2 regions of the Paraburkholderia sp. TE9906 genome follow, and region 1 is predicted to be linked to the other one. Evidence: riboswitches for the same ligand, from Rfam matches in the RefSeq annotation. Region 1 holds a riboswitch; the other holds the start of a gene.
What was found. Region 1 has a riboswitch for manganese ahead of ACZ9H4_RS12965 (TMEM165/GDT1 family protein). Riboswitches for the same ligand answer to the same signal wherever they lie in the genome.
Positions count from the first base shown of each region.

Region 2: another riboswitch for manganese. It lies ahead of ACZ9H4_RS22655 (sodium:calcium antiporter); the one in region 1 lies ahead of ACZ9H4_RS12965 (TMEM165/GDT1 family protein).

Region 1 covers NZ_JBWCCT010000004.1:440,578-451,500, reverse strand. Annotated here, with positions in the region: gene ACZ9H4_RS13005 (HAL/PAL/TAL family ammonia-lyase) at 1-456, opposite strand, end outside; gene ACZ9H4_RS13000 (glycosyltransferase family 2 protein) at 443-2,185, opposite strand; gene ACZ9H4_RS12995 (ApeI family dehydratase) at 2,185-3,900, opposite strand; gene ACZ9H4_RS12990 (COG4648 family protein) at 3,897-4,559, opposite strand; gene ACZ9H4_RS12985 (acyl carrier protein) at 4,559-4,810, opposite strand; gene ACZ9H4_RS12980 (phosphopantetheine-binding protein) at 4,814-5,113, opposite strand; gene ACZ9H4_RS12975 (lysophospholipid acyltransferase family protein) at 5,088-5,882, opposite strand; gene ACZ9H4_RS12970 (beta-ketoacyl synthase chain length factor) at 5,866-6,660, opposite strand; yybP-ykoY riboswitch at 7,262-7,432, shown strand; gene ACZ9H4_RS12965 (TMEM165/GDT1 family protein) at 7,490-8,062, shown strand; gene ACZ9H4_RS12960 (DUF4136 domain-containing protein) at 8,290-8,988, opposite strand; gene pepN (aminopeptidase N) at 9,220-10,923, shown strand, end outside.
Region 2 covers NZ_JBWCCT010000008.1:144,154-155,076, forward strand. Annotated here, with positions in the region: gene ACZ9H4_RS22615 (glucosamine kinase nucleotide-binding domain-containing protein) at 1-285, opposite strand, end outside; gene ACZ9H4_RS22620 (DNA-3-methyladenine glycosylase I) at 424-1,020, shown strand; gene ACZ9H4_RS22625 (hypothetical protein) at 1,449-1,874, shown strand; gene rpsU (30S ribosomal protein S21) at 2,022-2,234, opposite strand; gene ACZ9H4_RS22635 (aldo/keto reductase) at 2,596-3,537, opposite strand; gene fliT (flagellar protein FliT) at 3,665-3,964, opposite strand; gene fliD (flagellar filament capping protein FliD) at 3,985-5,589, opposite strand; gene ACZ9H4_RS22650 (flagellin N-terminal helical domain-containing protein) at 5,732-7,114, opposite strand; gene ACZ9H4_RS22655 (sodium:calcium antiporter) at 7,471-8,481, opposite strand; yybP-ykoY riboswitch at 8,616-8,783, opposite strand; tRNA gene ACZ9H4_RS22660 (tRNA-Arg) at 9,018-9,093, opposite strand; gene ACZ9H4_RS22665 (c-type cytochrome) at 9,368-10,273, shown strand; gene ACZ9H4_RS22670 (hypothetical protein) at 10,369-10,923, opposite strand, start outside.

The DNA.
Region 1 (10,923 bases):
GCGATGATTGATCAGATCGGCCAGGCGTTCGAGCAACACCGGACGCACGCCGGAAAAACCGTACGCGAGCGAGTTCAGGCGCGCGGCGATCACCGCGAGCGTTTGCGCATCGTCCAGATACTGGCCCATGCCGCAGCCGTGATAACGCGTCAGTTGCAGCGGCAACGCTTCGACCAGTTCCATCGGCACGTCGACCACGCAGGCGTCGCCGTAACCGGTGTTCACGCCGTAGACGGTCGCACCCGCGGCCAGATGGCGGCGCAGAAAATCCGCGCCGCGCTGGATACGTGCGCGCCATGCCGGGTCCGCGCTCAGCGCGACCGGTGCGCGCTGCCGCGCAATCGCGACGACCTCTTCGATCGTCAGTTTGCGCGCGCCGATCACGACCGCCGCTGCGTGCCGATTCAAGCCGGTTCCCGTGTTCGTGCCGGCTTCGCTCAGATCATGTTCGGCCATTCGCGCCTCGCTTGGGGCTGGCCCAGAAATCGAAGAAGTTGAACCATTGATAGGGAGCCTTGCGGCAATAATGTTCGAGACGTGCCGCATAACGCTGCGCCCACGTGGCGAGATGCTGCGCACGTTCGCGGCGCGGCAATTCGATGCGTTCGGCGAACGGCTCGAAATACAGGCGATAGCCGTCGCGCTCTTTCAGACAGAAGAACAGATAGACCGGACAGCCCAGCGCATGCGCGAGCACATAGGGACCTTGTGCGAACGGCGCGCTCGCGCCGAGAAACTGCGCGTCGGTGGTGCGGCCCGCTTCGTGCGCGGGCACGCGGTCGCCGACGATCACCAGCAGCTCGCCGGCATCGACGCGCTGCTGCATCAGCATCGCGGTCTCGGGACCAAAATCGCGGACTTCGAGCAGATGCCGCGAGAACTCGCTATTGGCCGACGCCAGCACGCTGTTGAAACGGCGCGCGTGCTCCGAGTAGACCACGGCGGTGACCTTCGCATGAGCGCCGTGCGCGGCGAGCGCGCGGGTCATCTCCAGGTTGCCGAGATGCGCGCCGATCACGAGCGCGCCCTTGCCGTTCGCCACTAATGCTTCGAACGCCGAACGATCGTCGAACGTCACGTCCGAGTCGTCGACGCGGCCGGACCACGCGGCGAGTTTGTCGAAACCCGACTGCGCGAACGCCAGCATGTGGCGATACGCGGACAACCAGCCCGGACGCGGCGTTTCGTCTTGCGGCGCGGCCGCGCCGAGATGCCGGAAGTAATTGCCCGATGCTTCGCGCGCGGCGCGTCCCGTCAGCAGGAAGTACGCGACGATCGGATGCAGCCAGAGCCCGGTGAAGCCACGGCCGAACAGCTTGCAACTGAGCGCGAGCAAGGCCATGCCGAGATGGCTGCCGCGTTCGGCGATCCGCCACCAGGCCTCGTCCCCCGGTTCGTCGGGTTGTTGCGCTTCGCGTGCTCCGTCGACGGGCGCGGCGCGGCGTGGCATCAGCTTGTGCGCGAGCAGCATCGGCAGACGCCACAGCATGCCGAACACGAGCCGCGTGTGGCTGCGGCTGATGCGCACATTGTCCCACAGCACGTCGAAATGCGACACGCCGTCGGCGGCATAGGTGACGCGCGTCGGAATCGAGCGGAACGCCGCGCGCCGCCAATGCAGGCGCACGAGGATCTCGATGTCGAAGTCCATGCGCGTGGGCAACGGCACGCTGTCGATCAGCTCGCATGCGAGCGCCAGCGGATAGAGACGGAAGCCGCACATCGAATCGCGGATCGTCAGCGACAGCGTTTCGATCCACACCCATACGTGCGTCAGATAGCGGCCGTAGAGGCGCGCTTTCGGCACACTCTCGTCGTAGACCGGGCGGCCGAGAATCACCGCGCCAGGCTCGGCGCGCGCGGCGTCGATGAAACGCGGCACGTCGCTCGCGTCGTGCTGGCCGTCGGCGTCGATCTGCAATGCGTGCGTGTAGCCCGCCTCGCGCGCGGCGCGCAGCCCCGCCATCACCGCCGCGCCTTTGCCGCCGTTGACGGGCAGCCGCCACAGCGTGAGTTGCTCCGCGTACTGCTGCGCGAGCGCGGCGAGCACCTGCTGGGTCGCGTCGTCGCTGCCGTCGTCGACGACGAAGATCGGCAGGCGATGCACCGCGAGATGCGCGACGGTCGCGCCGATCGCATCCTTGTGGTTGTAGATCGGAATGACGATGCAGGGAGCGAACTTCATCACGCGGGCTCCCGATAGACGATCACGCCCGACGCGCATTCGCGGCCGTCCAGCCGGTACGCGAACTGCACGCGCCGGCGTGCGGCGTCGTGGGCCAGCGTGAGTTTGAGCACCGCGCCCGGCGAAACCGGCGCCATGAATTTGAGCCGATCGATCGACGCCACCGCGCGCACGGCCGGCAGATGATCGGCGGCAAGACGCACTGCCCAGTCGACCTGGACCACGCCGGGCAAAATCGGCAGCCCCGGAAAATGGCCGGCGAAATGCACGAGCGTGGGCGGCACGCGCAGCGCGTAGTGCAGCGTGTCGCCGCTGTGTGCCTGGGTCCGCGCTTCGGCCAGCACTTCGATACCTTCGGCGCGCGCAGCGAAGGCGGCCGCCACCGCGCTGACCGGCAGCTTGCCGCGCGCGTCGAACGGCAAGCTCAGCCGGAAACGCCAATGACGCGGCAGCACCACCACGTCGAAATAACCGGCGAGATGCCGGCGTAAAGTTCGCGCGAGCAGCACGCGGCCTTCGTCGCGCAAGGCCGCGTTGCCCGCATCGGTCAATGCGACCAGCGCGCCCACGCGTTCGCGCGACGCGCCGGCAAGCGGCACGAGCGCCGCTTGCGCGACATACGGATGCAGCGCGAGACGCGCCTCCAGCTCGGGCAGCGACACGCGTTTGCCGTCCAGCTTCAGCACACGGTCGAGCCGGCCTTGCAGACGGAAGCGGCCGTGCTCGTCGCAGGCGATCTGGTCGTCGGTGCGGTGCCAGCCGGCGTGGCCAAGATGCGCAGAGCGCACGTTCAACGCGCCGTCCTCATCGCGGCGAATTTCGATGCCGCTCACCGGTTGCCACGCATCGGTCTGATCCTGACGCCGCCACGCGATGCCGCCCGTCTCCGTGCTGCCGTAGATTTCGAGCGGCGCCGCGCCGTAAGCCGCGGCGTAGTGCTGCGCGGCGTCGAGCGCGAGCGGGCCACCCGACGAAAAGAAGGTGCGCGGGGCCGGCGTCAATGACGCGAAGCCGGGCAATGCGGGCCAGCGCGACAACTGCGCGGGCGTCGAGACGACGACGGTTGCGCCGCATTGCTCGATGCGGCTCTGCAAATGCAGCGGCTCGATGCTGATCGCACGGTCGAACGCGCGGCCGGCCGCCAGCGGCCAGAGCACGCGAAACAACAAACCGTAGATGTGATGGTGCGGCACGCTCGCGAGCATCGTCGCGTCGCCCACCAGCGCGCCCCACTGCTGCTCGAGCGTGTGCACTTCGGCGTTGAACTGCGCGAGCGTCTTGAGGATCGGCTTGGGGCTGCCGCTGCTGCCGGAGGTGTAAAGCGTCAGCGGGGCTTGCGGGTCGATGGGGTAGGCTGTGCCGACGGCGGCGCTGGCGTTTGCATGCGCTTGCCGCGCAAACGGCGGCAGATCCGCATCGGTCAGCATCGCATCGTAGGCGTCGGCGAGATCGGCCAGATAGCCAGGCGTCGCGTTGGCCGGAATCACCGGCTCCTTGCCGCACGCGAATAGCGCGAACAACGCACAGGCGAAGTCGAACGGATCGTCGATGCACAACGCGTAGCGTTGCGCGGCCTGCGTTTGCACTCGTGCGATCCATGCCGCGACGCGCGCGCGAAACGCCGCGCGGTCGAGCACCTCGCGGCCGTCCCGGCACACCGGGGTGTTCGACGCAGCTTCCCCGCAAACCGAAAGCAGATCATGCAACGCGATCATGCCGCCTCCGAACGCGCGGCGCGCGGCAACACGACCAGATAACGCCAGATGAACTCGGCCACGAGCAGCACGCCGATCAGCCCATAGGCAATCGCGCCGTTATACAGCGACCAGTTCGCGCGGCTCCAGTACAGCGCCGTGTAGGCGGAGAACGCGCCGTTCAGCACGAAGAACGCACACCACACCTGCGTCACGCGTCGCGTGTGATGGACCGCCGCGGGCGGCAGATCCGGATTGCCGAGGCGCGCGAATTTCTCGATCATCGACGGGCCGCGCACGAGCGTCGTGCCGAACGCGATCAGCAAACCGAGATTGACGAGCGACGGGTAGAGGCGCAACAGCAGTTCGCTATCGGTGACGACGATCGCCGCCGACGCGACACTCAGCAAGCCGACCACGCTCCAGTCGATCGCGGACAGACGCCGCAGCGAAGCCGCGACGGGGCCGTTACCGGCCCAGCGCTGCAGCCACAGAATCGCAAACAGCATGCCGCCGACGAGGCGCGGCTCGTCCCAGCGCCACGCGCACAGAATCAGCGCGGGATACGCGAGCTTCAACAGCACCTGCACGACGGTCTTGCCCCAATGGCGCTCCGTGCCAGGCGTCGCTGCGGCAGCGTCGGGCACCGCCGTTGGCACTCGCGAGCGCGCGACCGGCATCAGCCTTGGGCCGCCAGCAGGGATTCGACCGCACCGATCACGTCGCCGACCGTGCGCACCGATTTGAATTCTTCCGGCTTGATGCGGCGGCCGGTCATTTCCTGCAGTTTGATCGCGAGGTCGACGGCGTCGATACTGTCGAGATCGAGGTCTTCGAACAGGTGCGCGTCGGGCGTCACCCGTTCGGGCTCGATGGCGAAGTTCTCTTTGAAGATCGCACGGATACGTTCAAGAATCTCTGCGTCGGACACGGTTTAATCCCCCTTCTTTGCGGTTTCGTTCGCAGCGTGCGCCGCTTCGCGCTGACTCTCGACCAGCGCGGCCAGCGTGCTGATCGAGCGAAAATGTTCGCGCGTGCGTTCGTCATTGGCCGCAATGGTCAGTTGGTATTGTTTGCGCAGCACGATGCCGATTTCGAGCGCGTCGATCGAATCGAGACCGATGCCGTCGGTGTCGAACAGCGGGGCATCGTCGTCGATATCGGCCGGGCTCAGGTCTTCCAGATCGAGGGCTTCGATCAGGAGCTGTTTAATTTCCAGTTTTAAAGAATCCATAATCGAACAGGTGCCGGGTAATGTGAGCTTCGACGGCGCTCGTTACGCTGCGCGCCGCCAAAGCCGGAGTCGTGTCATGGGCGGCGAACTGCTCGACACCGAGCGGCTCGAGCACGTTCACGCGCATGCGGAACGCGCGCGCCGGCACGTCGTACCAGCGCAGCTGCCGGGTGAACGCGGGCGGGTCGCAATCCATCAGCACCGGCACGATCGGCGCGCCGGCCTTCAATGCCATGTGCGCGAAGCCGCGCGAAAAAGCGTGCAGCCGGTTCGGCGCGGGACTGCGCGTGCCTTCGGGAAAAATAATCATCGTGTAGCCGGCCGCGAGCTGCCGGGCGCCCGCTTCGATCAATTCAGTGGGGTCCGCGTTGCTGACGTATTCCGCCGCGCGCACGATCCCCCAGAAACACGGGTTGCGCCAGTGCGCGTTCTTCACGACGCAGCAGGCGCGCGGCGTGAGCGACAGCAGCACCATCACGTCGAGGTAGGTCGGGTGATTCGCGACCACGATCGCCGGGCCGCCGGTGCGTAGCGCGTCCGAGCCCGACACGTCGAGCTCCATCACGCCGATGCGCCGCAACACGGCGACCAGCGCGCGGAAAAACCAGTGGATCACGCCGGTCACCACCCGCTGCCGCGACGCGCGATGCGGCCACAGCCACGCGAGCGGAAACACCAGCACGGAAAACAGCACGCCGCACACGCCGAATATCACGAAGGCGATGCCGGTCGCGCAAAAACGCCACAGATAATCAAGCCGCGCGGTCATGCCAACTCCAATGCCAGATGATGCCTGCGCGCTGCCAGCACGCAGGCTGGCCGGTTTCCAGGCAGTACAGCAACGCCTGGCTTTGAGTCGCGAAGAACGCGGGCGCGGCGTGTGGGGCGGTGTCGGTGCTTGTGCCCGCGCTCAGGCCATTGCCGGTTTCGCCGGGCTGGACTTCGCCGGTTTCGCTTGCGCCGCCGAGCGGTCCTGACGTCTGATCACCGGCGGCGCGTGACAGGGAGCACACCATGTGCCCGGTCGCCGCCTCGCGGTCGAGCAGAATGGCGAGCGCGCCACCCTGCACTTCGTCTTCGATCGTGCCGTACGCCGCGTCCGCCGGTTCGTCGGCGTACACCAGCAATACCGGCGAGTCGGGCTGCATCGCGTATTGTGCATGCGCTTCCAGCAGTGCGTAGCCGAGGGTTTGCGCGCCGGCCGAAATCGCGCTGGCCGCCGAGCGGTCACCGCGCGCGATACCGAACACGCCGGTCATCGCGTTCAGCACCGACAGGCTGAACGCGCTCGGCGAAACGGGCTCCCCGGCGCTGATGCTGCGCAGGATGTCGGTGGTGCGGCGCAATTCGCCATGCCGCGACCCGAACACGACCCGGACCGCGTCCTGCGCGACGCAGTCGTGCGCGACCTTCAGCGCGACTTTGGACAGCGTGCTCAGACGACGCCGCACGATCGGCTCGATAAAGCCAATATCGGGTGCGGCAGATGCGGTGGCCGGCCAGCTAGACCAGCGACCGACCGGAATGGTCCAGTGCAGATCGGGCATATCGGTGCTTGCGCGTTGAAACGGGAGAGAGGCTCAGGCGCCAGACGGAACATGAAACCGTCACGGCCTGCATGCGCCGCGCGGATCGGCGATCGCCAGCCGGTGGGCACTTTTCTTATAGGGTCAGCGCATTAACGGCACTTGGCCCCAATTGTTTAGAGGCCTGTGACATTTAATCAGATGAATCGTCCCAGGCTCTCCTGGTCGGCGGAATCATACTGAATATTCTGGATTAAATCAGCCAGAAAAGACGTATCCATCTGTATCCGTATCCCCAGTGCGACGGATGGTCAAATGGCGGCGGGCCGCGGATTAACATTTTGCGCGGCGCGCCGCGATCCGGCGGAAAGCCCCTTCCGGTATGTTTCCGATCGAGCCGGCGGCTGGTCAAAAACGCCAGATCTGCGCAAATACTTTCATTCGACTTTCTCGACAGGTGTTTCACATCGGAACATTTGCACACAGGCGAGTTGTTCGCGCGGGCTCGACATGCGAGAAACGTTTCCCGGCCTCACCTCGCTCATTGCCAATCCGACTACGCAACGCCGCGGCCGCCGCACAGCCCGCTTGAGCAATCAGACACATCCTTGCCTGCTATACTCCGTCGCTCATTGGGGAGTAGCCGCCCCGCGGCATGTCCGCACCGCTGTGCCTGGGTGCGTCGAACGTGCGGTTCGCGGGGGCGCCTGTCAACAGACTTGGCCTTCATGGCCATGGCAGCCGCAGCCTCTGGCCTGGCGAGACCGATGATCCACACGCGCCGCAACAGGGCCCGGCGTGTCGTGGGTCGTCGCTCGTACACATCTCGGCCCGAGGAACCCACACAATCGTGAATCACGCTTTTCTCATTTCGACCGGAGCGGTCGCGCTCGCCGAGATCGGCGACAAGACGCAACTGCTCTCGCTCGTGCTCGCGGCCCGCTACCGCAAACCCGTCCCGATCATCCTCGGCGTGCTTACCGCCACCCTCATCAATCACGCGGGTGCGGGCGCGCTCGGCGCGTGGCTCGGCTCGCTGCTCACGCCGACCATCATGCGCTGGGCGCTGGCCGCCTCGTTCGTCGCGATGGGCCTGTGGATCCTCGTGCCGGACAAGCTCGACGACGACGAAGCCAACACGAACCGCACGCACTTCGGCGTGTTCGGCGCGACCGTGGTGGCGTTCTTCATCGCGGAAATGGGCGACAAGACGCAGATTGCGACGATCGCCCTCGCCGCGCGCTTTCACGATTTCTTCGGCGTGGTGGCGGGCACCACGCTCGGCATGATGATCGCCAACGTGCCGGCGATCCTGCTCGGCGACCGCTTCGCCCACCGCCTGCCGACCGGGCTCGTACACGGCATCGCGGCGGTGCTGTTCGTGGTGCTGGGGGCGATGGCGTTGTTTGGGATCGGCGTTTAGGCTGCGTTTAGGCTGTGCCCGGGCGACTTCTGTGTGGTCTTCAGGCGGCGCTGCGCGCGCGGGTGCATCGCGCTAACGTTGCGCGTCGCTGCATCGGCCAGCCTGTAAAACGCCACATCGCGTGAGACGCCCCTGCTTCTCACGACTGCAAAAACAGAACGGCCCGGCAGGGATAACCCGCCGGGCCGTTCTCATTGCGCTTCAACCTGCGCCACTCTGCCTGCCCCCTACTCCGCCGCCTTGGCACCCGACGCCGGAACCGGCACCCCGGCCGGCGCGCCGCCGGTCGCGACCACTTCGTTCGCCGGGCCGCCGCCCTCGCCGCGCGGAATCTTCACCGTATGCACCGCACCGTTGCCGAGCGGGAAATCGGCCAGCGCGCTGCGCGCCAGATACGGCATCGCCCTCACCAGCGACGACTCGCCGCCCGAGTTGCGGGCCGTCACGTTATAGACCTCCTTGCCGCTCGCGCGCTCGGTGATCCGTATGCCCAGCAGATGCGTGAAAATCGGATAGGTCTGGTTCACGTACGTGGCCGGATACGGACCCCACGGTCCCCACGGGTCGAACGGGCGGCCCCAGTACGGCGACGGCCACGGGTTGTAGTACACCGGTTGCGCAACCGTCACCATGTCCGAGCGGATGCCGTACGAGAGTCCAACCAGATAGCGCGCTTGTGCGCTGTCGACTTCACGGAACGCATGCCCCGCGAGTTCGCTGGCGACCATGCGTTCGTAGGTGGCGAGTTCGAGATTGTTCTGCTGATCCGGCGCCCGCGTGAACGCGAAGGTGCGGGTGGCGTCATTGCCGCTCCAGTCGGAGAACGCCGTGACCTGAGTGGTCACGTAGGTCGTGCAGCCGGACAGAAGCACCGCCAGCGCGGCCAACAACAGCGTGGCGCGGCGGGCCCATCGATCGATGTTCATGGTCTACCTCGTGAGGCCTTTTGAATTGCCTATTATCGCCAGTGATGACCGGCTGCGTCGAACGCGCACGCGGCTTTTTCACGCGCGGGCGCCCGATAATACGCTGACCCCGCGAGCCGGTAAAAAGTTCGCTCCGCACGATTGCCCGAGGCTTTGTACAATGGCCCGACCAGCCCGGCTTGCGTGCCCTGCGCGCGCCTGACCGCTCGAGTACCAACACTACAGAACGCCATGGCCGATACCGCAACGCCCAATGTGATCCGCCGCGCCGATTACGCGCCGCCCGCCTTCCTGATCGACACCGTCGCGCTGGAGTTCGATCTGGTCCCCGAACGCACGATCGTCAGGAATACGATGCGCGTGCGCCGCAACCCTGACGCGTCCCGCGCCGCGCATCTCGAACTGATGGGCGAGCAACTGGAGTTCGTCGGCGCGGAAATCGACGGCCAACCGTTCGCCAACGCGCATGCGCACGAGCACGGACTGCTGCTCGACAACGTGCCGGACAGCTTCGAACTGACGCTCACCAGCATCTGCAATCCGGCCGCGAACACCACGCTGTCGGGCCTCTATGTATCGGGCGGCAACTTCTTCACGCAGTGCGAGGCCGAAGGCTTTCGCCGCATCACCTATTTCCTCGACCGCCCGGACGTGATGGCGACCTTCACGGTCACGCTGCGCGCGAGCCGGGCCGACTATCCGGTGCTGCTGTCGAACGGCAATCTGCTCGAAGAAGGCGACTTGCCGGACGGACGCCATTTCGCGCGCTGGGAAGATCCGTTCAGGAAACCTAGCTATCTGTTCGCGCTGGTCGCGGGCAAGCTGGTCGCGCTCGAAGAACGCGTGAAGAGCGGCTCGGGCAAGGAAAAGCTGCTGCAGGTGTGGGTCGAGCCGCACGATCTGGACAAGACCCGTCACGCGATGGATTCGCTGATCCATTCGATCCGCTGGGACGAAGAACGCTTCGGGCTCGAACTCGATCTGGACCGCTTCATGATCGTCGCGGTGAGCGACTTCAACATGGGCGCGATGGAGAACAAGGGGCTCAACATCTTCAACACGAAGTACGTGCTGGCGAACCCCGAAACGGCAACCGATACCGACTTCGCGAACATCGAGGCGGTGGTCGGCCACGAGTACTTCCACAACTGGACCGGCAACCGCGTGACCTGCCGCGACTGGTTCCAGCTGAGCCTGAAGGAAGGCTTGACGGTGTTCCGCGATCAGGAATTCTCGGCCGACATGGCCGGCGGCGCGACGGACGAAGCCGCGCGCGCGACCAAGCGCATCGAGGACGTGCGCGTGCTGCGCCAGATGCAGTTCGCCGAAGACGCGGGCCCGATGGCGCATCCGGTGCGCCCGGAAAGCTACGTCGAGATCAACAACTTCTACACGATGACGGTCTACGAGAAAGGCTCCGAAGTCGTGCGTATGTATCAGACGCTGTTTGGCCGCGACGGCTTCCGCAAGGGCATGGACCTGTACTTCAAGCGCCATGACGGCCAGGCCGTGACCTGCGACGACTTCCGCCACGCGCTCGCCGACGCGAACGGCCGCGACCTCGCGCAGTTCGAGCGCTGGTACAGCCAGGCCGGCACCCCCCGGGTATCCGTGCGCACCCAGTACGACGCCGCGCAGCGGCGCTACAGCGTGACGCTGCGCCAAGGCTACGCCGACGCTCCGGCGGCCGCGCGCGAGACGCAGAAAGGACCGCTGCTGATTCCGTTTGCGATCGGCCTGATCGGCAAGGACGGCGCGGATTTGCCGCTCAAGCTCGAAGGCGAAGCGAAGGCGTCGGCGGCCACCACGCGCGTGCTCGAATTCACGCAAACCGAACAGAGCTTCACGTTCGTCGACGTCGCGCAGGAGCCGCTGCCGTCGCTGCTGCGCAATTTCTCCGCACCGGTGATCGTCGAATACGACTACTCGGCGGAC
Region 2 (10,923 bases), on a different contig from region 1:
GACCTCCGGCGCTTGCGCACGAAACTCGGCCAGCCAGTCACGATTGTTGACGCCCGCCAACCCGCAGCCGAGCACGCAGCGCGACCAGTCCAAAGTCTTGCCCGCGCGCTTGAATGCTTCGCCGCAGGCGGCCTCGATAGCCTGCCATGCCCGCTCGATGCCGAGCCCCAAACCCGACGGCCCACTTACCGCCTGCGCGAGTTCGCGCCCCTGCGCGTCGCCGAGCACCACGCGCGTACCGGTGCCGCCGCCGTCAATGCCGATCAGAAAGAAGTCCTGGTTCATCGAGTCGATTGAGTTCCGTGAGTGATTAGCGCATAGCGTGGCAGGTCATTTTCAATCCCGCAATCGGCCGAATGGCCAGCTTGCGATGCGCGCCGCTTCAGCTATGCTGGCGGGCGACATCACAACGGGAGCGCGACAGTGACACAGCGATGCAACTGGGTATCGAGCGAAGCGCTCGCACACTACCACGACACCGAATGGGGCGTGCCTTCGCGTGACGATCGGCATCTGTTCGAGATGCTCGTGCTGGAAGGCGCTCAGGCGGGCTTGTCATGGTCGACCATTCTCAACAAGCGGGCCGGTTATCGCCGCGCGTTCGCCGACTTCGATATCGACGAAGTGGCGCGCTTTACGCCGAAACACGTAGATAAGCTGGTGACGGACGAAAGCATCGTGCGTCACCGCGGCAAGATAGAAGCGGCCATCAGCAACGCACGCGCCGTGCAGCAGATTCAGGTCGAGCACGGCTCGCTCGCCAACTTCGTCTGGTCGTTCGTCGACCAGACGCCGATCCAGAACGATTGGACATCGTACAAGCATGCACCCGCGTCGACAGAAGTGTCGGACGCGCTGAGTAAGGGGCTCAAGCGCTACGGCTGCAAGTTCGTCGGCTCGACGATCTGTTACGCGTTCATGCAGGCGGTCGGCATGGTCAACGACCACGAGACGAATTGCATGTGCCGGGCGCGATGCGTCGCGCTCGGCAAGAAGGGGCGTAATCGTAAGGCGGTTTGAGCCGGCCACGGTGGACCGGTACCATCCCCGTTGAGGTCGCGAGGGTCGCTGGTGCCGCGGCTCTAACAAAGGAAAGCCGTTTAGGGAACCCCCGAGCACAGCCGCGTCTCGCGCGGCGTTTGCCCCGCCGGCGCGAGGCCGCAGGGACGGCGACTGCGTGCGGCACCCCGTCAGGACACCCTTCGACAACCTATCCGGCAAAGCCCGACTGCGCTTCCGACGCATCTCGACCGTTATACGGTTTATGAGCGGTGATGAGCGCTGCGGAGGTGACAGCCGCTATCCCGCGCAAGACGCGTCGTGTCGAAAGCGGGAATTGAGGGCATTTCGCCGTGCTCGTCCGGACTTCGCCAACTGGCGCGCGCCGGATACTACTGCTCATGCGCCAAACAACGAATAACCGCTGCGGCACGCGCTGGAGACCAACCATGAAAACGCTTAACTTCCTGACGCACCAGGACATTTTCGATCAGGCCGTGGCCCACCTGTTCGACCAGAAACGTGCCGCGTTGCTGCCGCGCGGCGGCGGGGCCTATCGCGGTTATTGCGGCGGCTGCCCGGTCGGCAGTTTTATCAGGCCGCGCGACTACATGACCGCGATGGAAGGCGTTCCAGTGCGCTTTATCGGCAAAACGCCCAGCGAGATGCCTGCTTACATGGACGTCGGCGTCTGCGCGCTGAAAAAGGCGCTCCAGCGTGCGCGCATCAACGTGTACGACCAGGCCACCGTCGATCTGCTCAGCTGCCTGCAGAACGTGCACGATGTATTCGGCACATGGGAATGGCGCGAACGACTGAGCTCGATTGCCCGTCAGTTCAGTCTGTCCGCCGAGCGGCTGAAGAACGCCGCATAACGGGTGCGAAGGCGTTGGCAAGGCGCAGGCGCGTTTGCCGCCGGACTCACGCGCCCTATCGAACGCCCAAACGGCCGCCCAAAAGCAAAACGGCGATGTGGCTTCTTTCGAAGCTCACACCGCCGTTCGGCGTACGGAAAAGCGTGCTTAGTGCAGCTTTTTCGGCAGCATCTGGCTGCGCAGGCGCTTGTGCAGGCGCTTCACAGCAGCAGCCTTCTTACGCTTACGTGCCGTGGTCGGCTTTTCGTACGATTGGCGCTCACGCAGTTCAGCGATCAGGCCATTCTTTTCGATTGCGCGACGAAAGCGGCGAATTGCCACTTCGAACGGCTCGTTTTCCTTCAGAAGAATCGTCGTCATGTAATTCCTAACTCAATCACTTGATACGGGTTAATTTGCGTGGCGGGAGACCGCTCACGCGCCGGCCCTCCGGTCGTTTCGATTCATGGCCAGTAACAGGCAAACGCGGGGAAACCCCGGCCAAACCACGAATAGAACGAGAGGCAAAGCGGCCACGGAGGCCGGAAAAGAGAGGTGTGTGGAGCTCACCGCGGAACGCGGACAGACGTATAACAGAAGCCACGCCCGTTGCCGTTTCGCCAACCTTTCATCAATGAAAAACACTGACGAAACAGGCAAAGATCTCAATTCACTCCCGATGATATCAGGAAACTCTCCATCCTACCAGGGGTTTAGCGACTGCGCCAGGTCTCCTGGACGATCAGGCGCTCGCCTCGTCCAGTTCGCGGATGTCGTCGCCGGCCAGCATCAGGTGGACGGCCGCCGCGAGGCTTTTGAGCTGGTCCACCGAGGTCGCGCTAGCAATTGGGGCCGTAACACTTGGCCGCGCAATCAGCCAGGCCAGCGCGATGGCGGCCGGCGTGCTGCCGTGCCGTTCGGCGACGCGGTCGAGTGCCCCTAGAATCCGCAAGCCGCGCTCGTTCAGATACTTTTCGACCCGGCTGCCACGCGCCTTGCCGGCCAGATCGGCCTGTGAGCGGTACTTGCCGGACAGAAAACCGCTCGCGAGGCTGTAGTACACGACCACGCCGAGCTGATTGGCAAGTGCCACCGGTTCGATATCACGTTCATATTCGGCGCGGTCGTACAGGTTGTACTCCGGCTGTAGTAGCTGATATTCGGGCAATCCGTGCTGGCGAGCCAAGGCGAGCGCCTCTTCGACGCGCGCGCCGCTGTAGTTCGACGCGCCGATCACCCTCACCTTGCCCGCTTCGATCAGCCTCTGATATGCGCCGAGCGTTTCCGCGAGCGGCGTGTCGGTGTCGTCGTCGTGGGAAAAATAGACGTCGATGTAATCGGTTTGCAGGCGACGCAGCGAATCTTCGACCGCCGCCTGAATATTCGCCGCCGACAAACCCTTGCGCTGCGGATGCTTGGACACCTTGGTGGCGAGCACGATCTTCTCGCGCTTGCCGCTCCGCCGGAACCACTTGCCGAGGATCGTCTCGGACTCGCCGCCCTGATTGCCGGGCACCCAGGCCGAATAGACATCGGCGGTATCGATGAAATCGAGTCCGGCATCGACGAACGCATCGAGAATCGAAAACGAAGCGGCTTCATCGGCGGTCCAGCCAAATACATTGCCGCCGAACATAAGCGGCGCGACCTGCAATTCGGAACGGCCAATCCTGCGCTTTTGCATGCTTTCTCCACGATCGATAACGGGCGAGCGAATGAGAATACGCCCACTTTGGATCAGCTGCAGCGCATCGAACGGATCAGCCAGCAACCGGCCCAGTATTTTTAAGCCCCCCGCTTCACCGCTGGCTTCAGAATTGCGCGACGCGTTGATACTGGTTCGCCTGACGCGTTGCCTGCATGGCCATCCGATATTCAGTCTGCAATTCGCCCTGAGCCAACTGCGCCTCTGCGGCGATCCGGGTATCGATCTCGTGAACCTGCCTGAGCACATCGAGCGCGGCGCCCGCTTGCGATGCGGAGAGCGACATGAGGAGCGGCGAGCGCTCGCTCGCGAACTCCGCCGCCTTTTCCCACTCGGCGACAGCCGCTGCCTGTTCGATGGACTTGGTGAGTTCCCAGATGCGATCGATGCGTGTCGCGAATTCCATGTGAAGTCTCTCTGCTGCGCTCAGTTCTTGTTGTCTGACAGCGCACCGGCGCTGTTCGTGCCGCCGAAGAGTTGCGTCAGATATTGCGAGTTACTGTTCATCGTCGCCATCAGCGTGTTGAGCGCGGTGAACTGCGCGTTGTACGTGCTGGTGAGCTGCGTCTGATAGTTCGTCAGTGACGTCTGTTGCGTCGTGAGGTTGGTCAGGTCCGCGTTGAGCGCATCGGTGCGCGTCTTGATGACGCCGCTATCCGACAGATAGCTCGTGATGTTGGTGTTCAACTGCTCCGCGACGCCGTTGGTGGAGTTGAACAGCGAGGCCACCGTCGACTGGTTGTTCTTCAGTGCGCTGTTCAGTGTGTCGTCGTCGACCGCGAGGGAGCCGTCCGCATTCAGCGTGATACCGATCGAAGCAAGGCTCGTCGTCGAGTTGCCGTTTTTGACACCGGTCGAGACGATGGAGGCCAGCTGGTTCTGCACCATGTTCAGAGTCGAGTCGCCGAGCAGCGCGCCCTGCGATGTCGCAGTCGAGCTGTACGCGGTCAGCGCGCCCATCGTCGTGACGAGCGTGTTGTACAGCGTCACGAACTGGTTGATCGTGTTCGCCTGCGAGGTGGTATCCTGGGCGACCGTCAGTGTCTGGGGCGCGGAACCAGTCGTGTCGACCGAAGCGGCCGAGAGGTTCAGCGTGATGCCGGACAGTGCGGAAGTCACGGTGTTTGTCGAACTGGTGACGCCTGTGCCGTCGATCGTGAAATAGGCGTCCTGCGCGGCCGTCGTCTGGGTCCAGTAGGACGTGCTTTTGACGCCCGTTCCCGAGCCGTCGTCGAGCGTCGACTGATTGGCCGCGAGCTGCGCGCTGGTGGCGCTCGACGTACCGGTCAACGACGTGCCGTTGTTGCTCGACACGGCGAGATTGTTCAGTGCGTCGCTCGCATTCGAGTCGCTGATCTGCACGCTGATCGCGCCCGCGGAACCGGTCGAGGTCGAGTGCAACACGAGGTGGGCGCCGTCCGCGCCGTTGACGACGGTCGCGGAAACACCCGGGTTGTTGCTCGCGCCGTTGATCGCCGCCGCGATGCCAGAGACCGTGCTATTGGAGTTGTCGAGCGAAATCGTCGTGCTCTTGCCACCCACGGAGAGCGTCATCGTGCTCGATCCGGAGGCGAGCGCGGTCTTCGCGTCATAGCCGCTCGACGTCAGCACCTGCGCCGTCGCCACCTGGGCGACGTCAATCGAATATGTACCCGCTACCGCGCCACTGGCCGCCGTGGCCGTGATGCCGGTGCCTGTGCCTGTGCCGCTCATCGTCGCCGTGAAGTCGTTCACGGCAGTGCCGTCCGAGAGAGAGGTCAGTCCGGCTTGCAGCGCGGACAGTGCCGCCGAGAGCGTGCCGTAGGCGGAAATCTGGGTGTTGTCGGTCGTCTGCTCTGCGGCGAGCGTTGCGGCCTGGCCGGCGATCTTGGAGTTGACGAGTGCCGTCACGAGCGAATTCACGTCCATCGACGAATTGGTCGAACCGCTGATGATCGATTGCGCTGCTGCTTGCAGCGCGGCGTTGCTCGCGGCGGTAGTGGCGGCGACGGTGCTGGCGATCGAACTTGCGGTCGAGGATACGGTGGACATGGACGGGCTCCGTGTTTCGGCGATTCCGTGTGAATCGATTCAGATCTGAAAGCGGTAATCGGGAGGCAGGCCTCCCGATGGTTTTGCGTCCCACGCGCCGGGTGGGGCGGGCGGCACGCGTTGCGCTGCTACATGAAGCCGATTACTGCAGGAGCTTCAGGATCTGCTGCGGTTGCGAGTTCGCTTGCGACAGCACCGAGATACCGGCTTGTTGCAGCACTTGCGCCTTGCTCAGGTTAGCCGTTTCTTGCGCGAAGTCGGCGTCCTGGATCGACGATTGTGCCGACGACAGGTCGGTCGACTGGGCCTGCTGCGTCGTGCTGATTGCGGTGAAGCGGTTCTGCGCCGCGCCGAGCGTCGCTTGCAGGTTGTTGACAGCGCTCAGCGCGTTGTCGATGGTCAGCATTGCTGCCGAAGCACCGTCCTTGGTCGAGATGTCGATCTGCGAAACCGAGCTCGACGTGGTCAGCTTGTCGATGGTCGTGCCCACTGCGGCTGTAACCTTGTCCGCAGCCACGACATTCGCGTCAGTCGTGACGCCAGCGTCCGTGACCGCTTCGATGTCGGCCACCATCTGCGCGCCGGTTTCGCCACTCATCGTGGTATTGCCGTTGGCGTCCGTAGCAGGAGCAGTAGTTGCGCTCGCGAAGATGTTGGTAGCAGCAGTGACATTCAAGGCCTGGCCATTCTGGTCCGTGAGGGTGAAGCCGCCATTACCGTCGGCAAGCACGTTGATCTGCGTGATAGTAGCGTTGGCGTTGGCAGCAACCGTGAGCGTATCCGAAGGATCGCCCGCTGCAGCCGGGATCGTGCCCCCCGTAGTTGCCGTGTAGTAGGAAATCGTGGACGCGTCGGTGATAGCGTTGCCGTTCTGGTCCGTGTACGAGACCGCGTTCTTGGAGGAATCCCACGAAGCCGTGATCGACGTGATGCCCGGAGCCGCCGCAGCAGCGCCCGTGTTATCCAGCGAGACCGAGAACGAGCCGAGCGTGTTGCCGGCTGCCGGAACCCCGCCGCCAATCGAAGCAGCGGACATCGACTGCGAGAGATTCAGCGAGATCGACTGACCGACGTTTGCGCCGACCTGGAACGACGTACTGCCCAACGAGCCGTCGAGGACGTTCATGCCGTTGTACGTCGTTTGCGACGCGATACGGTTCACTTCCGAGATTTGCTGCGCCACTTCCTGTTGCAGCGCCGCGCGATCGGTATCGGTCATGCTGCCGTTCGACGCTTGCGTCGCGAGCTGGCGGATACGTTGCAGGCTGCTCGTCAGCGACGAGAGGCCGCTCGATGCGGTTTGCACCATCGACACGCCGTCGTTCGAGTTCGACACACCTTGCGTCAGACCGTTGATCTGGGTCTGCATGATGTTCGAGATGGCTAGGCCTGCTGCGTCGTCCGCTGCGCTGTTGATGCGCTTGCCCGACGACAGACGCGTGATTGCTTGCGACAGTGCGCTGCCCGAGCCGGTCAGGTTCTGCTGTGCAACCAGCGAGTTGATGTTGCTGTTAATTCCGAGCATGAAAATTCTCCTGTTGGGGCCGTCAGCCCGTTACATGCCATATTGATCAAGGCATCAGCGAACGAGGCAGCTATGTTCGTTTGCCGCCCGCCTTGTTTGTGGTAACGGCCCGTCCAGGAAAAACTTTATGGGGACAACACGCATATTCGTCGATTCGGCAGACGAAAACATCGGCACGCCGGATTGCGCAAGCAGGTTGCAAATGCGGGCCTCAAGCCCGCCAGATTGCCGCCGTTAACGACCGGTCAAGGCCGCTAACAGTCGACCCACTCCCGATGGCATCGAGCCTTGGTCTGGCCGCAGCGACACTCATCGGATGGAGCACTGAAACCGGCCGACTCGCGTGCCCGCTCCGGTCAACGCGTCAGCGTCACCGCCAGATACGCGGCGTAGAGCACGCCACACACCAGCAACGCCCACACCTGCACACCGCGCTCACGCACATTGATACGCAGCCACGCGGCCGCGGCCAACGTAATGACGATGCCAGTCACCACTTCGATACGCGGCGTCCACGGCGTCAGCAGAATGCCGATCGCCGGCAGCAGCGTCCCCTGAAAGACCATCGCACCGGTGATGTTGCCAAACGCGAGCGTGTCCTTGCCGCGCCGGATCCACAGGATGCTGTTGACCTTCTCCGGCAACTCCGTGGCGATCGGAATGATCAGCAGCGACAACAGCAGCGGCGACACGCCCACCGCTTGCGACACCCCCCGCACGCCGTGGATGAACCCCTCCGCCCCCCACACCAACAACGCGACGGCCACGATCAGTTGCAGCACGATGGTCGCGAAATTGGTCGGCAAGCCGAGACGCGACAGCAGCATCTTGCCGGGCGCTTCGGTGCCGTGCCCGGCGTCGACGAGCTGATTCGACGCGCGAAACGTCATCACCACGTAAGTCACGTAGACACCCACCAGCGCGACGCTGAAGAGCGCGCGCACGATCATCTGCTCGTGCGGCACGTACATCGCGGCGGCCGCCAGCACGAACGCGCACAGGAAATAGTTGAGGTCCCGCGTGAAGCCGGTGCGCTCCGGCGCGACCCAGCCCTTGACCCCGCGCGCGCCAAGAATGGCGAGCGTCATCAGAAACGTGGACAGCGTGGAGAGCATCAGCGGCGCACCGAGAATCGCGCCGACGCCGATTTCATGGTTGACGGTCTTATCGCTCGAGCTGCCCGCGATAGCAAGCAGCGGCACGAGCGTTTCCGGCAGCGCGGTGCCGACAGCCGCGAACAGCGAGCCAGTCACACCTTCGGAGATTTTCAGACGTTCGCCGAGATGTTCGAGCGCATTGGTGAAGAGTTCGGCTGCCACCAGAATGACGAGCAGCATGATGGCGAGTTCGACAAGCAAACCGGTCATGCAAGGCTCCCGGCGCATGCGTCGAAAGCACGGCTGCTCGCTGGATGATGAGCCGATGCGAAAGCATGCGGGGAATATGTCGGGGCGCTTGACGCAAACCTACGGTGATTCACAGGGCAACTCCACGGTCGGACGTATGTGACGAACCAATGACGCACCGCCACCCGTCCGACCAGAACGAGGCAGTACGACAATGGTCTCGCCAAACCGAACCGGTCGAACGCGCCATGACCCGCAGGCCAAGTATGTTGACGCGCTCTCCTTCAAAGGATGAAGGAAGGCTACTCCCCAGTGACCGGGGGATTCTAATCGCAGGCGCCGCTTTCAACAAGCTTGTGCTGACATGACAGCGGCAACGACGCGCGTTGAATTTTCGCGTCGTGGATAGGACGGCGGGGACTGCGAATGTGGAAATGCGAGTCGATGGAACTGAGGTCACGCCAGATCGACGACTGCGATATGCGACGAACTCGAGGATGCAGTAGAGACGGGGGAGATGAAACGAGGAGAACCAGTGCCGAAATTTCGGCCAGATTTGGTGCGCCCGGCTGGGATCGAACCAGCAACCCCTGCCTTCGGAGGGCAGTACTCTATCCATTGAGCTACGGGCGCTTCAACACGAAAGCGCGGCAACCAGAACGGATGCGACGCCAAAGCGAGACCGCAAGGATACCCGGTTTCGGCCACACCGTCCACCGGACGGCCGATATGGCAGGCTCCGGGCCCTTCCGGCCGCTCCTTGCGCTCCGGGTAAACGCCTGCTGAACAGCCCGCCGCCGCCCTCGCCGCCGTCGAAATCTTGCGTCTATAATCGTCCGTGGCTGATATAGAACAAGAAGTTGCCGTCACGCTGTACCGCTCACATACCCACGGAGACGAGACAAGCATGAGCGAAGCACCACACGGAGCCCCGATCAAAACCCCAGCGCAACTTGTCGCCGCGATCATCGCCGGGTTTGCTGTGCCGATCGTCATCATCGTTCTGCTGGCGGTTTATGTCGATAATTCGACACGTACCGGCGCCGGCACCGACTCTCTCTCCGAAGCCGAAGTCACCGCCCGCATCAAGCCGCTAGCCCAGGTCGAAATTCGCGACGCCAGTGCGCCGCGCGTCTACAGGAGCGGCGAAGAAGTCTATAAAGCCGTTTGCTCCGCATGTCACGCGGCGGGCACGGCGGGCGCGCCGAAATTCACCAATACCGCCGACTGGGCGCCGCGCATCGCGCAGGGCTTCGACACGCTCTGGCACACGGCGCTCGCGGGCAAGGGCGCGATGCCCCCGCGCGGCGGCACCAGCCCGGATGACTACAGCGACTTCGAAATCGCCCGCGCGGTGGCCTACATGGCGAACAATTCCGGCGCGAGCTTCCCCGAACCGGCGCCGCCGGCCGCAGGCGCGGCGGCGGCCTCTGGTGCGGCCGCGGCAGCCGCGCCGGCGGGCGCTTCGGACGCGGGTGCGGCCCAGGCTCAAGCCGCCGCGGCCATGGCCGCGATGGCGAGCGTCCCGCAAGCCGCGGCACCGGCAGCCGGCGCCGCCCAAAGCGCGGATGCGTCGCAAGCCGGCAAGGCGTTGTATCAGCAGGTCTGCCAGGCGTGTCACGCGGCGGGCGTACTCAACGCGCCGAAATTCGGCGACAAGGAAGCCTGGGCGCCGCGCCTGAAGGAGCCGATGGACACGGTCTACAACTACGCGCTGCACGGCAAGGGCGCGATGCCGCCGAAAGGCGGTTCGAGCGCGTCGGATGCCGATGTGAAGGCCGCCGTCGACTACATGGTCAGCGCGGTGAAGTAAGGCTTTCGAGACGCCGCTCGCGGCGTTGGCCGCTAAACAAAAAATCCCTGCACGCGCGGTGATGCGATGCAGGGATTTTTTTATGCGCGATGCGCTTATGCCTGTGTCAGGCACCGATGGTGCGGGTCCGGCGCCCACGCGGGACGGCTGAACGCGTCGGCAAAGGCCAATGCCGGCGTGCTGCGAGCGAGGGCCGTGAAACCCGCGTGCAACGCAGCGGGCGCGAGCCAAGGATAGTCCAGGCTCGCCTGCAATGCGTCGAGCAATGCGCCGTCGGCATCGGGCACCACGTCCATGCGGGCGATATGGATGTCGAAAGAGGTGACGACCGGCGTCTCGTCGAAGGTCCATCGATACACGCCGTGGCCGACGCGCAATGCCCCGCTCGCCGTCTCACGCATCACCACCAGCCAGGGCAGCGCGTCGATCACGCCGGCTTGCACGTCAAGCGAATCGCACACGTAGTAAGTCCGGCATCGCGAGTATTGCGCGCCGAAATCGGTGACGAGCGTTTTCGCGATCGCGTCGCTGCCGACGGTGCGAGCCGGAAACGCGATCGCCGATGTCGCCAGTGAAATGGTAAGCACCGCGTCCGCCGCGAACGCTTCGGCGATGCGTTGGGCGCGGGTGTTGTCTTTCGCGTCGATATA